DNA from 2 places in the Rhizobium sp. SRI_017 genome. Region 1 is predicted to be linked to the other one. Evidence: predicted binding sites of a transcription regulator. Region 1 holds the regulator's gene; the other holds the start of a gene.
What was found. The regulator LexA, encoded in region 1, represses DNA repair genes until DNA is damaged. The targets are predictions, from matches to a motif close to TGTTCNNNNTGTGTTCNG.
Positions count from the first base shown of each region.

Region 1 (7,890 bases):
TCGTGATCTCGCAGAATCGCCGCCTTACCCAGATCAATACACCGGCTTCGTTGGGCAAGTCCTTCGTTCCGGATCGCTGATAGAATGAAAACAACGTCCAAGAGAGGATCAACAATGAAGAAACTGCTTCTTTCCCTCGCCGCCACCGCGGCCATGATCGGTGTTTCCACCATCGTCCATGCTGCCGATCCGCTGAAGGTCTGCTTCCTCTATGTCGGCTCCAAGACCGATGGCGGCTGGACCCAGGCCCATGAACTCGGCCGCCAGGAGCTGATCAAGGCGATGGGCGACAAGATCACCACCGAAGCGCTTGAAAACGTGCCCGAGGGCCCGGACGCCGAACGTGCCATCGAACGTTTCGCGCGCTCGGGATGCCGCCTCGTCTTCACCACCTCCTTCGGTTTCATGGACCAGACCCTGAAGGTCGCCGCCAAGTTCCCGGACGTGAAGTTCGAACATGCGACCGGCTACAAGACCGCCGACAACGTCGCGACCTACAATTCGCGCTTCTATGAAGGCCGCTACATCCTCGGCCAGATCGCCGCGAAGATGTCCAAGACGGGGACCGCTGCCTACATCGCTTCCTTCCCGATCCCCGAGGTCGTGCAGGGCATCAATTCCTTTGAAATCGGTGCCCGCTCGATCAACAAGGACTTCAAACTCAAGGTCATCTGGGTGAACACCTGGTTCGATGCCGGCAAGGAAGCCGACGCCGCCAAGGCAGCGATCGACCAGGGCGTCGACATCATCACCCAGCACACCGACTCGACCGGCCCGATGCAGATCGCCGAAGAGCGCGGCATCAAGGCTTTCGGCCAGGCCTCCGACATGATCAAGGCCGGTCCGACGGCGCAGCTGACGGCGATCAAGGACACCTGGGGCCCGTATTACATCAAGCGCGTCCAGGCCGCACTCGATGGCAGCTGGAAGTCGCAATCGAGCTGGGACGGCCTCAAGGACGGCATCCTGCAGATGGCGCCGTACACCAACATGCCAGACGACGTGAAGAAGATGGCCGAGGAAACCCAGGCCGCGATCGAAGCCGGTACGCTCAAGCCCTTCACCGGTCCGATCAACAAACAGGACGGCACGCCTTGGCTTAAGGACGGCGAGAGCGCCGACGACGGCACGCTGCTCGGCCTCGGCTTCTATGTCGAAGGCGTCGAAGGCGACCTGCCGAAGTAAGGCGATCAACCCTACAAACAGAGAACCCCGTTAGCGATGGCGGGGTTTTTCATTGGCATTGCGTCAGGCAGGATTCTTCTCGGGCAACGCCGCATCGGCCTTGGGCTTTTGGAATCGGGACGCAATTCGGCGACCCAGCGCTATGCCCGGCTCCTCGATGAGGCGATAGCAGAGCCATGCGGAACCGTAAGTCAGCACGCAGGTCAGGGCCAGCGCTGAGACAAAGCGGGGCAGAGGCGTCATATCAGGGAAGCTCAGCGCCAGCCAACCGCAGACCGGCAGCATGACCAGTAGGTGGATCAGGTAGACGCCATAGGAGACATCGCCGATCCAGCGGCTGAACGGATTGGAGAACACCTTATCCAGAACGCTGACAGGCCCTTGCAGCAGGCCCGGCAGGCGGTCCTTGTAGAGCAGCGCCAGGAAGCCGAGCACGATGCCGATCTTGATGGCGCGATGCATTGCCGAGCGACCGCCGCCGAGCGGCACGAAGATCACGGCAATCGCGCCCAGGATCAGCAGCCATCTCCACTTCGCATCGGCCTTCAGCGTCATCGCCATCAGCATGCCGGCGGCAAAGAGGTGGAACTTCATCGGTAGCATCGAATAGGCGCCGATGACGAAGCCGCTGCGGTCCAGCCAAGTCCCGACGAGTGCCATCACCCCGACCAGCAGCGCCATGCCGGCAACGCGGCCCAGCTTGAGCACGGCGATCATCAGAAAAGGCAGGACGAGATAATACTGCATCTCGAGCCCGATCGACCAGTCGGGCAGGGCGGTGCGGAAATTATGCGTCCAGGTCGCGCCGAAGACGAAGCTGACATGCATCAGAATATTCGTCAGCGACTGGTCGAGATAGCGGTCGGCATAGCGCGCCTGTTCCTCGACGCCACCGGGCATGATCGAGGCGGCATCGAGGCGCGCCTGCCAGAGCTCTGGTCCGAAATACAGGGCGACGGCGAGGCAGGCATAGTAGAGCGGCGCTATGCGAAAGAAGCGCCTGACCCAGAAGGTCTTCCAGGTGTCGGGCGCCATCCAGGGCTCGCGGGTCTCCCGTGCCTGGTAATGATAGGTCATCAGGAAGCCGGAGATGATGATGAAGAGCTCGACGGCCATGTCGGGCTCGGCAAGGATCATCAATTTGTAGCCGGTGAGGAACATGGCGTGACCAACCACGACCCAAAGGGAGGCGATGCCACGCAGCCCGTCGAGAAATGCCAGTTGGTGCCTGCTCTCGGCCATGAACTCTCCAGTCGTAAGGCCGGCTCGCTTGCGCGGTTCAGGCCTTGTTGTCGAGGAACCAGCGGTAGACCGCACTGATCCCGTCCTTGAGCTCGATCGAGGGCTTCCAGCCCATGCCCCGCAACTTGTCGGCGCTCATAAGCTTACGTGGTGTGCCGTCAGGCTTGGTCAGATCGTGCTCGATCGTGCCCCTGTAGCCCACGGCGTCACAGACCATCTGCGTCAGCTCAAGTATGGTCACGTCCTCGCCCGAGCCGATGTTCACATGGCCTGGCGCCGAATGGTTCTTCATCAGGTGCACGCAGGCATCGGCGCAATCATCAACGTGGAGAAATTCACGGCGCGGCGTGCCGGTTCCCCAGATGGTGATCGAGGGTGCGCCGGACAGCTTCGCCTCATGCGCCTTGCGGATCAGGGCCGGCATGACATGCGAGGAATTGAGGTCGAAATTATCGCCGGGGCCATAGAGATTGGTCGGCATGCCGGAGATGTAATCCGAACCATGCTGCTTGCGAAAGGCATCACAGAGCTTGATGCCGGCGATCTTGGCGATGGCATACCATTCGTTGGTCGGTTCCAGCAGTCCGGTCAGCAGAGCGTCTTCGGTGATCGGCTGTGGTGCGAACTTCGGGTAGATGCAGGACGAGCCGAGGAACATCAGCTTCTCGACACCCACCCTGTGGGCGCCGTTGATGATGTTGGCCTCGATCATCAGGTTGTCATAGAGGAAGTCCGCCGGATAGGTGTCGTTGGCGAGAATGCCGCCGACCTTGGCGGCTGCCAAGAACACCGCATCCGGCCTGGTCTTCTCGATCCAGGCAGTGGTTTCGGCCTGGTTCCGCAGGTCGGCATCCTGGCGAGAGGCGGTCAGCACCTCGCAGCCTTCGCTGGCCAGCCGCCGGACGATGGCGGACCCCACCATGCCGCGATGGCCGGCCACCCAGACCCGCTTTCCTGTTAGCGAATACATCGGCTCAGGCTTCCTTCATCACCGTGGCGGTCTGCATGACCTTGAGGTCTTCATTGACCATCTCGCGGCAGAGGTCGCGCACCGAGGTCTCGTGCTTCCAGCCAAGCTGCTGGTGAGCCTTGGACGGGTCGCCGATCAGGAGTTCGACTTCGGTCGGGCGGAAATAGCGGGGATCGATCTCGACCACGATCTTGCCGGAAAGCTGGTCGTAGCCTTTCTCCTCGACGCCCTGGCCGCGCCATTCGAGATTGATGCCGACATCTTCGAAAGCCCAGTTGATGAACTGGCGCACTTCCGTGGTCTCGCCGGTCGCGAGCACGTAATCGTCCGGCTTGTCCTGCTGCAGCATAAGCCACATGCCGCGGACATATTCGCGGGCATGGCCCCAGTCGCGCTTGGCGTCGATATTGCCGACATAGAGCTTTTCCTGCTTGCCGAGGCGGATGGCGGCGGCGGCGCGGGTGATCTTGCGGGTGACGAAGGTCTCGCCGCGCAGCGGGCTCTCATGGTTGAACAGGATGCCGTTTGAGGCATGCATGCCATAGGCTTCGCGGTAATTGACCGTGATCCAGTAGGAATAGAGTTTTGCCGCGGCGTAGGGCGAACGCGGATAGAATGGCGTCGTCTCGCGCTGGGGGACTTCCTGCACGAGGCCATAGAGCTCGGAGGTCGAGGCCTGATAGAAGCGGGTCTTCTCTTCCATCTTGAGAATGCGGATCGCTTCCAGCAGGCGCAGCGTGCCGATGCCATCTGCATTTGCCGTGTATTCCGGCGTCTCGAAAGACACGCGCACATGGCTCTGCGCCGCAAGGTTATAGATCTCGTCCGGCTGCGCTTCCTGCACGATGCGGATCAGGTTGGTCGAGTCGGTCATGTCGCCGTAGTGCAGGATGAATCGCTGGTTCTCGACATGCGGATCCTGGTAGATGCTCTCGATGCGGCTCGTGTTGAACGAGGAGGAGCGGCGCTTGATGCCGTGGACGATATAGCCCTTTTCGAGAAGAAGTTCGGCGAGATAGGCGCCATCCTGGCCGGTAATGCCCGTGACGAGCGCAACTTTTCTCTTCTCAGTGCTCAATGACGTCTCCTGTTGAACGCAATCCGTGGGATGTCTCACCCGTTGGCCTTGGCGCTAGTGGCCGATTGGGGCGGCAAAATGTCAGAACCCGGTCGCACGGCAAAGAGGCGATCCGGAAACCGGAACCGCACCGGCGAAAGCTCGAAGACCTTGAAATTTCTGCCCCTGCGGCCTTCCATACCGAAGGTCGCTAAACACTGCAATCGTCCTGTCTTGCAGACAGACGAAAGCCCGTACGCTGCCTGAACGCACGGGCTTCAGAAATGTTCCGTCGACGCGCTTGCGTTATCAGTGGTAGCGGCGGATCAGCCCGACAAGCTTACCCTGGATCTTGACACGATCGGGGCCGAAGATGCGTGTCTCATAGGCAGGGTTCGCGGCTTCGAGGGCGATCGAAGCGCCCTTGCGGCGGAACCGCTTGAGCGTCGCTTCCTCGTCGTCGACGAGTGCCACCACGATGTCACCTGGGCTCGCAATGTTGCCATTGCGGATGATGACCGTATCACCGTCGAGAATGCCGGCCTCGATCATCGAGTCACCCCTGACCTCGAGCGCATAATGATCGCCTGCGCCGATCATGCCCGCAGGCACGGCAATGTCGTGCGTGGTATTCTGAATTGCTGAAATCGGCACACCGGCGGCAATCCGCCCCATGACGGGGATCGACACTGAACCATCGGCATCATCGTTGGCTGACGGTCGGGGTGATGCCGGGGCAGGCGTCTTGCCGAGCGAACCCTCGATGACGCTGGGTGAAAAACCCTTGGTGGGCTTCACGCTCGGCGAATAGGCCTCGGGCAGCTTGATGACCTCGAGCGCACGCGCCCGGTTTGGCAGGCGCCGGATGAAGCCGCGCTCCTCCAGGGCAGTAATCAACCGATGGATGCCGGACTTGGACGCGAGATCGAGCGCATCCTTCATCTCGTCGAAAGATGGCGGAATTCCCGACTCCTTCATCCGCTCGTGAATGAAGAGAAGCAATTCCTGCTGTTTTCTGGTGAGCATCGTCTATCCCCGGGCAGAATCGGTGAAACAAATCTGGAACAAACACTATATGTTCCATGTATGTTCTGCAAGGGTTTAAAATTTGCTTATATCTGCATGGATCAATAAGAATATTTCGCACGCCGAACTACGCGGCGCTCGCGCGCCCCGTAGTTCGGTTTTAGACCTGTCAGATGGCGGTGAAGTCGCTCGCGTCTATCTCAGTCGGCTTGATGCCGATGAGAAGGATGTCACCGCCGACAAAGCCGACAAGCGCGCATTCTTGCCAGACTTCGCGAGCGTGAAATCCAGTCCGTTGCCGCGAAGGTGAAAATGTCCGCACCCTTGCCGCCTGTCAGGGCGTTGGCAGCGCCTCATCATCCCCGTCGCTGAGGTGAAACAATGGGCGGAACCGCCTCAAGGATCGACATATGCCGGCACGATGTCGAGCTTATCGCAGGTCCCTGGCTTGGTCGCCCGCATCCAGCGGGCGGACCGCGTGCCAACGCGAGACTTGCCGATCGCATCTGTGACAGGATCACCAAGGCGGTCGCGGCTCTCGATCCTGTCTTCAGTGGCAAGAATTATGGAATTGGCGCCAGCGTCGACGTCAAGTCGATCACTGGCGCGGCGCAATCCGTCTCCAAACTGGTGTCGGCGGCCGACAAGGCCTGCTACGACGTGAAATCGCGCCGCAAAGGCCAATGGGTCTCGGCCGACGGCGCAGCCGCATAAATCCCCGCCAGTGACTATCTCCGTCCATCGGATGCGATCTGCAGCCGTGGATCGGCACGCAACCGTCGCGCCGCGAAATCGACGAAGGCGCGAAGCCGTGCCGAACTCTCGCGTCCCTCTGCATGGACAATATGGATGGGCACCGGCTCGCGCTCGTAGTCCGTGAGCACCGGAACAAGCTGGCCGGCAGCGATCGGTTCGGCGACCTGATAGGACTGGAAGCGGGAGATGCCCCAGCCGCTCAGCACCGCCTCGATCACAGCATCGTTGGTGTTGCAGATGAAGCGCGTGGAAATCGCAACGCGGATCGAGTCGTCCCGACCAAATCGCCATTCGGATCCGCCGAAAATGCCATCGCGCCCGATAAGTCGATGCTGCGCGAGCTCGTCGGGTACGTGCGGAATGCCCGCACGGTCAAAATAGGCGGGCGATCCGCAGACGACCTGCCGGATCGCGCCGACCCGCTGGGTGGTCAGCGCAGACGACGGCAGATGCGCAATGCGAACCGCGACATTGATACCTTCCTCGACAAGATGCGTGACCCGGTCAAGCAACAAGAAACGGACCTGCATCGCAGGATATTTGTCGAGGAAATCGAGAAGGATCGGAAGAACATAAAGCCGGCCGAACAATACCGGCGCGGTGATCGTGAGTGCTCCCGCCGGCGCTGCAAAACTGCCTGCAGCATTGGCTTCGGCTTCGGCGATTTCGGACAGGATGCGGCGACAATCCGCGAGATAGCGTTCGCCGGCATGTGTCAGCTTGACCGATCGCGTCGTCCGGACCAGGAGCTTCGCTCCGATGTCGCGCTCGAGCCCCGCGACCGCGCGCGTGACCACAGAGGGCGAGAGATTGAGCTTTCGCGCCGCGCCGGCGAAGCCGCTGCGATCGGCGACCTCACCGAAGATGCGCATAGCCTCGAGCCGATTCATCGAATGCCCATTATTGCCAATTCAGCAATAATCTAGAGCATTCTATGAGGATTATCAATTCCAGAACATCGCCCATATTCGGTATGTAATCTGGAGATTGATCATGAAGCTCTATTCTTTCCGCCTGTCTGGCCATTCGCATCGTGTCAGGCTGTTCCTGTCTCTGGTCGGTGCCGACTACGAAGAGATTGAAGTCAATCTCGCCGCCGGCGCGCACAAGCGCCCGGAGTTCCTCGAACTCAATGCCTTTGGGCAAGTGCCGGTGCTCGATGACGATGGCGCGATCATCTCGGACGCAAATGCCATTCTCGTTTATCTCGCCAAGAAGTTCGGCAGAACTGACTGGCTTCCGGACGATGCCCTGGGTGCAGCCGCCGTCCAGCGTTGGCTGTCGGTCGCCGCCGGCCAGCTTGCCCATGGCCCGGCACAGGCTCGATTGATCACCGTCTTCAAGGCGCCCTACAGGCCCGACGAAGTCATCCCGCGCGCCCATGCCATCCTGCGCCTCATCGACCACCAGCTCGCAGCGCACCCCTACATCTGTGGCGAGACGCCGACGATCGCCGACATCGCGCTCTACAGCTACGTGGCGCGTGCGCCGGAGGGCAATGTCGAGCTCACCGACTACGCCCATATCCATCGCTGGCTGGGATATATCGAGGCGCTTCCGGGCTTCGTCGAATTCCCGCACGCAAATCGTGCCGCCTGAGGTGCGCCATGTCAGAACACGCACCTTGGCATGCCGGTGAAGTCGCGCTGCAACG
Region 1 is NZ_JBYCZP010000004.1:229,801-237,690, forward strand. Features, by position in the region: gene AC2YI2_RS11295 (ABC transporter permease) at 1-80, shown strand, start outside; gene AC2YI2_RS11300 (BMP family ABC transporter substrate-binding protein) at 115-1,185, shown strand; gene AC2YI2_RS11305 (acyltransferase family protein) at 1,249-2,427, opposite strand; gene fcl (GDP-L-fucose synthase) at 2,465-3,397, opposite strand; gene gmd (GDP-mannose 4,6-dehydratase) at 3,402-4,475, opposite strand; gene lexA (transcriptional repressor LexA) at 4,764-5,480, opposite strand; gene AC2YI2_RS11325 (hypothetical protein) at 5,862-6,194, shown strand; gene AC2YI2_RS11330 (LysR family transcriptional regulator) at 6,209-7,126, opposite strand; gene AC2YI2_RS11335 (glutathione S-transferase family protein) at 7,230-7,835, shown strand; gene AC2YI2_RS11340 (flavin-nucleotide-binding protein) at 7,844-7,890, shown strand, end outside.

Region 2 (7,890 bases), 200 kb from region 1:
AACACGAATGTACTGAAGATGCTCATCGTGAACGCTTCGAGCGCGACAGCCGCGACCCAGACGGCCTGAATGTCGCCGCCTTGTTCGGTGGCGGGTATGAAGATCGCAAAGAGCGTACGGACGACACAGAAGACGCAATGTGTGGAGTAGATCAGCACGGTCGCCAGGAAGGTAGGTAGCCGCTCTTCCTTCCAGCCGCGCCAGGCGGAGCCGACGATGAGCAGGCAATAGCAGCCGAGAATGACCGTCGTAACAAACGCTCGATAGGCGACGATATCGGTGAAGCCCGGGATGAGGAGATAGGATGCGAGCCAGGCCATCGGGCCGGCAGCCAAGGCCGTGGTGTTTGCACGACCGCCGGTGAAGACGGAGAAGCCTGCCGCGACCAGCCCGAAGGCGAGCGTCATCAGGGTGACCCCGATGCCGACCGCAAGCCAAAGCGGCAGAAGCGTGCGCGTTGCAAGAAACGACGCACCGAGCACGGCGCTCCACATGCCGACCGCCCACCACAGCACTGCCTTCTCGCGTTGATCATGGATCCACACGAGCGTGAGAGCGACTGCGACGATCAACACTGTGATCGCTACGCAGACCATGACGGTCGGGACGCTCAACACGACGTTCAAGGGTGGCGAACTCCTAGGCTATTGGAGTCCGCTATCAGATAAAGCTTAAGAAAGCCGAAAGCCGCGACCGCAAGGGCGCGAAAGCCGGCATCGATTTTCGGAAAGAACGTTACTTAGATTCAATGACTTAGAGTACCCGTTCTGTGTCCGAAAGCGCACGCGCCGCTCTGAGGTCTTCAGGTCGAAAGCGACGCGAAATGAGATATCAGCCGAGTGCAGCGGCTACGGCTTCAAGCGCCTCGGAGGCCTTGGAACCATCGGGACCGCCAGCCTGGGCCATATCCGGACGGCCACCGCCGCCCTTGCCGCCGAGAGCTTCAGACGCAACGCGAACAAGATCGACAGCCGAGAACCGGCCGATCAGATCGTCGGTCACCGCGACAACGGCGCTCGCCTTGCCGTCCTCGGAGACGCCGATGAGTGTCACCACGCCCGATACCGCCGACTTCTTGCCCTCGTCAGCGAGGCCCTTGAGGTCCCGCGGCTCAACGCCGGTGACGACCCGGCCGAGGAACTTGACGCCGGCGATATCGCGTAGGCCCTGATCGCCACCCGAGGTACCGCCTCCCATGGCAAGCTTCTTCTTGGTATCGGCCAGTTCGCGCTCGAGCTTGCGGCGTTCGTCGACAAGGCTTTCCACGCGGGCAAGCACGTCGTCCGGCTGCACCTTAAGGATGGAAGCCAGCTGCTTGACGCGCTCGTCCTGCGTCGAAAGATATTCGCGCGCCGCTTCGCCCGTCAGGGCCTCGATGCGGCGCACGCCTGCGCCGACTGCGCTGTCGGAGAGAATGCGGATCAGGCCGATATCGCCGGTCTCGCGCACATGCGTGCCGCCGCAAAGTTCGACGGAATAGGCCTTGCCCGACTTGGAGCCGCGCTTGGCCGTCCCCATGGAAACGACGCGCACCTCATCGCCATATTTCTCGCCGAACAGCGCCATGGCGCCCTCGGCGATCGCGTCGTCGACACTCATCAGGCGCGTACTGACCGGTGCATTCTGCACCACGATATCGTTGGCGATCTCCTCGACCTCCTTCAGTTCCTCTGCCGACATCGGCTTGGGGTGGGAGACATCGAAGCGCAGCCGCTCGGGTGCGACCAGTGAACCCTTCTGCGCCACATGGGTGCCGAGCACTTCGCGCAGCGCCTCGTGGATCAGGTGGGTCGCCGAATGGTTGGAACGCAGGCGGCCACGGCGGGCGTGATCGACCTCGAGCGTTACGGGATCGCCGGCCTTGAGCGTGCCTTCGGTCACTTCGGCATAGTGGACGAAGAGCCCCTCGCCCTTCTTGTGGGTTTCAGTGACGATCGCGCGGCCGCCTTCGAAGACGATGACGCCGCTGTCGCCCATCTGGCCGCCGGATTCGGCGTAGAACGGGGTCTGGCTGACGACGACCTGAACCTTGTCGCCGGCCTTGGCGGATCCGATCACGGCACCGTTGGCCACGATGGCCTGCACCACGCCTTCGGCACGCTCGGTGTCATAGCCAAGGAATTCGGTCGCGCCGTGCTGATCCCTAAGTTCGAACCAGATGGTCTCGGTCGCAGCATCGCCGGAGCCCGCCCAATTGGCGCGGGCCTCGGCCTTCTGCCGCGCCATCGCCCTGGAGAAAGTGTCGGTGTCGACGCCGATGCCCTTCTGACGCAGCGCATCCTGCGTCAGGTCGAGCGGGAAGCCGTAGGTGTCATAGAGCTTGAAGGCGGTCTCGCCATCGAGCTGGCCGCCTTCGGAAATGTCGCTGACAGCATTGTTCAGCAGGCCAAGGCCGCGCTCCAACGTCTTGCGGAAGCGGGTTTCCTCGAGTTTCAGTGTCTCGGTAATCAGCGCTTCGGCGCGGATCAGTTCCGGATAGGCGACGCCCATTTCCCGGACGAGTGCCGGCACCAGCTTCCACATCAGCGGTTCGCGCGCGCCGAGAAGCTCGCCGTGGCGCATGGCGCGGCGCATGATGCGACGGAGAACATAGCCGCGGCCTTCGTTCATCGGCAGGACGCCATCGGCAATCAGGAAGGCGCTGGACCGAAGGTGGTCGGCAATGACGCGATGGCTCGCGCGGCGCTCGCCCTGGTCGTCGGTGCCGGTCGCATGCATCGAGGCTTCGATCAGCGTGCGGAAAAGATCAGTGTCGTAATTGTCGTGCTTGCCCTGCAGCAGCGCCGAGACGCGCTCGAGGCCCATGCCGGTGTCGATCGACGGCCTGGGCAGGTTGACGCGTTCCTCCTTCGTCACCTGCTCATACTGCATGAAGACGAGGTTCCAGATCTCGATGAAGCGGTCGCCATCTTCATCGGGTGAACCGGGAGGGCCGCCCCAGACATGGTCGCCGTGGTCATAGAAGATTTCCGAGCACGGCCCGCAGGGGCCGGTGTCACCCATCGCCCAGAAATTGTCTGATGTCGGAATGCGGATGATGCGGCTTTCCGGCAGGCCGGCGATCTTCTGCCAGAGACCGAAGGCTTCGTCGTCAGTGTGGTAGACGGTGACGAGCAGGCGGTTCTTGTCGATGCCGTATTCCTTGGTGATCAGGTTCCAGGCGAGCTCGATCGCACGTTCCTTGAAATAGTCACCGAAGGAGAAGTTGCCGAGCATCTCGAAGAAGGTGTGATGGCGCGCGGTATAGCCGACATTGTCGAGGTCGTTGTGCTTGCCGCCGGCACGAACACATTTCTGCGCGGTCGCGGCCGTCTTGTAGGGACGCGATTCAAGGCCAGTGAACACGTTCTTGAACTGCACCATGCCGGCATTGGTGAACATCAGCGTCGGATCGTTGCGCGGCACCAGCGGCGAGGATGCGACGATCTCGTGCCCGTTTTTCCCAAAGTAATCCAGGAAAGCCGACCGGATTTCATTCACGCCACTCATGTTATGCCTTTCAAACCTTCGAAACGCCTGTACGACGCCGTTTTGGACACCGGCTTTTATCGTCCGCCCTTTTCCATGTCCAGAAAAACAAAGCCCCGGCACGCCAGTTTAAGCGGCGGCCGGGGCTCGTGAATGTCGGCGCGGGCGGCGCACCGGACATGGGGGAAGAATGATCAGTCGTCGGGCGAGTTCACTTCCGCTTCCGGCGAGCCGTTTTCCAGGAACTTCTCGGCGATCAGACCGGCGTTCTGACGCAACGACAATTCGATTTCGCGCGCGAGATCGGGATTATCCTTGAGGAACGTCTTGGCATTTTCACGGCCCTGACCGAGGCGTTGGCTGTTGTAGGAGAACCAGGCACCCGACTTCTCGACGATACCCGCCTTGACACCGAGATCGACGAGCTCGCCGGTCTTGGAAACGCCTTCGCCATACATGATGTCGAATTCGACCTGCTTGAAGGGCGGCGCCATCTTGTTCTTGACGACCTTGACGCGGGTCTGATTGCCGATGACTTCTTCGCGATCCTTGACCGAGCCGATACGGCGGATGTCGAGGCGAACGGAAGCATAGAACTTCAGCGCGTTGCCGCCCGTGGTGGTCTCGGGCGAACCATACATCACGCCGATCTTCATGCGGATCTGGTTGATGAAGATCACCATGCATTTCGACTTCGAGATCGAAGCCGTCAGCTTGCGCAGCGCCTGGCTCATCAAGCGCGCCTGCAGGCCTGGAAGGCTGTCACCCATTTCGCCCTCGATTTCGGCACGCGGCGTCAGCGCCGCAACCGAGTCGATGACCAGCACGTCGATCGCGCCTGAGCGGACCAGCGTATCGGTGATTTCGAGCGCCTGCTCGCCGGTGTCCGGCTGCGAGATCAGCAGATTTTCGAGATCGACGCCAAGCTTGCGGGCATAAACGGGATCGAGCGCGTGTTCGGCGTCGACGAAGGCGCAGATGCCGCCCTTCTTCTGGGCTTCAGCGATCGTCTGCAGAGCGAGAGTTGTCTTGCCCGAGCTTTCCGGCCCGTAGATCTCGATGATGCGGCCCCGCGGCAGACCGCCGACGCCGAGCGCGATATCGAGGCTGAGCGAACCGGTGGAGACGGTTTCGATCTCGACGACATTCTCGTTGGAACCGAGACGCATGATGGAGCCCTTGCCGAACGAGCGTTCGATCTGCGAGAGAGCCGCATCCAGTGCCTTGCTTTTGTCCACTGCCTTGTTGTCCTCTACGAGTCGAAGCGTGTTCTGAGCCATCTGGTCCACCTTTAAGTTATCGGAGCCGCCGAAGCAATGTGCGGGATTGAGGCTGTATGTACTCTATTTGTTCTCGTCGTGCAAGGGCCGTTCAAATAATTGAACTATAATCTAAATCGAGTGCGTGTTCTCTCTTCGTTTCGCAAGATGTAGTGGGACCTGCGAGCGGCGGTACTTGCCCTCGATCCCGCGCGGGCGCTATGGATGATTCGAGACGTGAACAGGTTCATAGCATGACCGACATTCTGGTTCTGGGCGGCGCCCATATCGACCGGCGCGGCCGCATCGCGGGCGCCACCGCGCCCGGTGCATCCAACCCCGGAACCTGGAAGGAAGAGGCCGGTGGCGGCGCCTTCAACTGTGCCCGCAGCCTTGCCAGGCTCGGACACAAGGTGACGATGGTCTCGCCGCGCGGCGGTGACGCCGAGGGTGAGGCCGTGGCGACAGCAGCTGCTGCGGCCGGCGTCATCGACCGCCCCTTCACCTTCCTCGATCGCCGGACGCCGAGCTATACGGCGATCATGGAGCGCGACGGCAATCTGGTGATCGCACTGGCCGACATGGAACTCTATCGACTGTTCAGCCCGCGACGGCTCGCGGTTCGGCAGGTGCGCGACCTCGTCGACAAGGCGGAGATCCTGCTGACCGATGCCAATCTTCCACCCGAGACGCTGGCCGCCATTGCTGCAGCAGCAAGAACGCGCGAAATCCCACTCGCGGCTATCGGCATTTCACCCGCCAAGGTCGTGCGCTTTGTGGAACTTCTGCCGTCGATCGACTGGCTGTTCATGAATGAAGCCGAAGCTCGGGCGCTGACCGCTCGCGAGCCGACGGATCATCGTGCGTGGCCGGCCCTTATGCGGGAGAAGGGTCTCGCGGGGGGCGCCATCACGCGCGGCGGCAACGAGCTGATCGCCTGGGACGCGTCCGGCGCGGCCTTCCTCACGCCTCCCTCGCTGGAGCAGATCGGCGATGTCACGGGTGCCGGCGATGGTTTTGCCGCGGGTTTCCTGCATGCGCGGCTCAATGGTGGTACACTCGGCGATGCCGTGGTGCATGGCGCGGCGTCTGCCCTGCTGGCGCTGGCCAGCGAGATGGCGACAGCGGAAGAGCTGACGCACGAAATGCTGACGGGCACCCTGCCGCTTGTGCCGACCGCAGAAATCGTGCTGTAAGACCGGAAAAACACGACGATCCAGGACCCCGCCAGATGACCGACGCCAGCTCGCTCCCCGTTTCCTTCTCCGCCGAAGTCGCGGCCGCCAAGGCCGCCGGCAGGCCGGTGGTGGCACTCGAGTCCACCATCATCACCCATGGCATGCCCTTCCCCGGCAATCTCGAAATGGCCGAGAGTGTCGAGTCGATCATCCGGTCCGAAGGCGCCGTGCCGGCGACGATCGCGGTCATCAAGGGTCAACTGCATATCGGCCTCGACCAGGCCGAGCTCCATGCACTCGCCCAGACGTCGGACGCGATGAAGCTGTCGCGCGCCGACCTCGCTTTCGCGATCTCCGAGGGTCGGACGGGCGCCACGACAGTCGCCGCGACCATGATTGCAGCGGCACGCGGCGGTATCCATGTTTTCGCCACCGGCGGCATTGGCGGCGTCCACCGCAAGGCGGAGGAGAGCTTTGATATCTCGGCGGACCTGGAAGAATTGTCGCGCACGCCGGTGATCGTTGTCTGCGCTGGTGCCAAGGCGATCCTCGACGTGCCGAAGACGCTCGAAGTTCTGGAGACCAAGGGCGTGCCGGTCCTCACCTTCGGCCAGGACGATTTTCCGGCCTTCTGGTCGCGCAGTTCCGGCCTCAAGAGCCCGCTTCGGCTCGACGGCCCGGATCGCATCGCCGCCTTCCAGCGCTCCCGCGAAGCCTTCGGTATCGCCGGCGGCATGCTGATCGGCAATCCCGTGCCGGAGAGACACGAAATCCCGAGCGCCGAGATGGAAGGCTATATCGCCCAGGCACTTGAACGCGCCGAGGCCAAGGGCATATCAGGAAAGGCGGTGACACCGTTCCTGCTCGCCAGCATTTTCGAGATCACCGAGGGCCGCAGCTTGACGACGAACATTGCGCTGGTCGAGAACAACGCGCGGCTGGCGGCGCAGGTCGCGGTGGCGCTGGCCCAAACATCCTAAAATCGGATGGTACAGAGCGCTATTGTGAAGCTCGACCGAAGGGCCTGATCGAAAGGACTCAACTGGAAGCTCAGGGGGTGTGCGGAGCGTTTCCGTCCTGTGTGACTGTCCCGACAAAACTCACCAAGTTGATCGGGCGCGCCCACATCACGCTGTCAGTGCTAGGGTGAGTGAGCTTTGTCGAAATATGACAGCTCGGCATCCCACTCCAAGTCCTTCGGAGCCAGATTTGCATTCTTCATTTCCTTTGCGTCGAAGTCTGACAGAGACCAGCACGAAGCAAAAAACTCGTGTTTCGCTATGATCTTATCATTGGTGTAGCTGGAACGATAAATCGTCTTGCTAAAGCCAGACTTCCTACCATTGATGTAGAACGTGACTGCGTTGATAGTGAAGTCATTGCTGTTGCGAACCCCGATCGCCAAGGGGAAATCAGCCTCCTCGCAGATGAAGGGATCCACCTTGACAGTTATCTTGATCAGGTTGCGCTCCGACTGCCGTGTCTCAGCCGCACGCTGCTCCCACGCATAATTAATGGCCAGTCCTATTGCCGCAACTCCTGTTGCCGCGACGACAGTCCAGATGACTGTTCTAGGAAATTTGTAGAGCAGAGCTGCGAAGACGATTGCCGCGGCGACCCATCCCATCCCCTGCTTCCTCCCCCTGTCGTTGGCTATTTCGTGAACTATCCGATTTAGTGGCCTTTGATCTCGAGTTCCGCCGCCTCGCGCCCCTTTCATCAGCGCTGAAGCAGTAAGCGTCAGCTATCGAGCATTTCCCGCACGGTGCTCGCCAGCTGCTTGAGCGAGAACGGCTTGGGCAGGAAGCCGAACTTCGAGCCCTCCGGCAGATTGCGGGCGAACGCATCCTCGGCAAATCCCGATACGAAGATGAATTTCAGATCCGGCCATTTCTTGCGGATTTCGCCGAGCAGTGTCGGACCGTCCATTTCGGGCATGACGACATCGGAAACGACGATATCGACCTGGCCGTCGAGTTCTTCGA
Region 2 is NZ_JBYCZP010000004.1:26,846-34,735, reverse strand. Features, by position in the region: gene AC2YI2_RS10345 (GGDEF domain-containing protein) at 1-617, opposite strand, end outside; gene alaS (alanine--tRNA ligase) at 832-3,489, opposite strand; gene recA (recombinase RecA) at 3,663-4,748, opposite strand; gene AC2YI2_RS10330 (carbohydrate kinase family protein) at 4,982-5,923, shown strand; gene AC2YI2_RS10325 (pseudouridine-5'-phosphate glycosidase) at 5,959-6,885, shown strand; gene AC2YI2_RS10320 (hypothetical protein) at 7,047-7,532, opposite strand; gene cckA (cell cycle histidine kinase CckA) at 7,646-7,890, opposite strand, start outside.
Region 2: a site for LexA is predicted at 4,806-4,823, ahead of recA (recombinase RecA). Genes of this name have one in related genera too.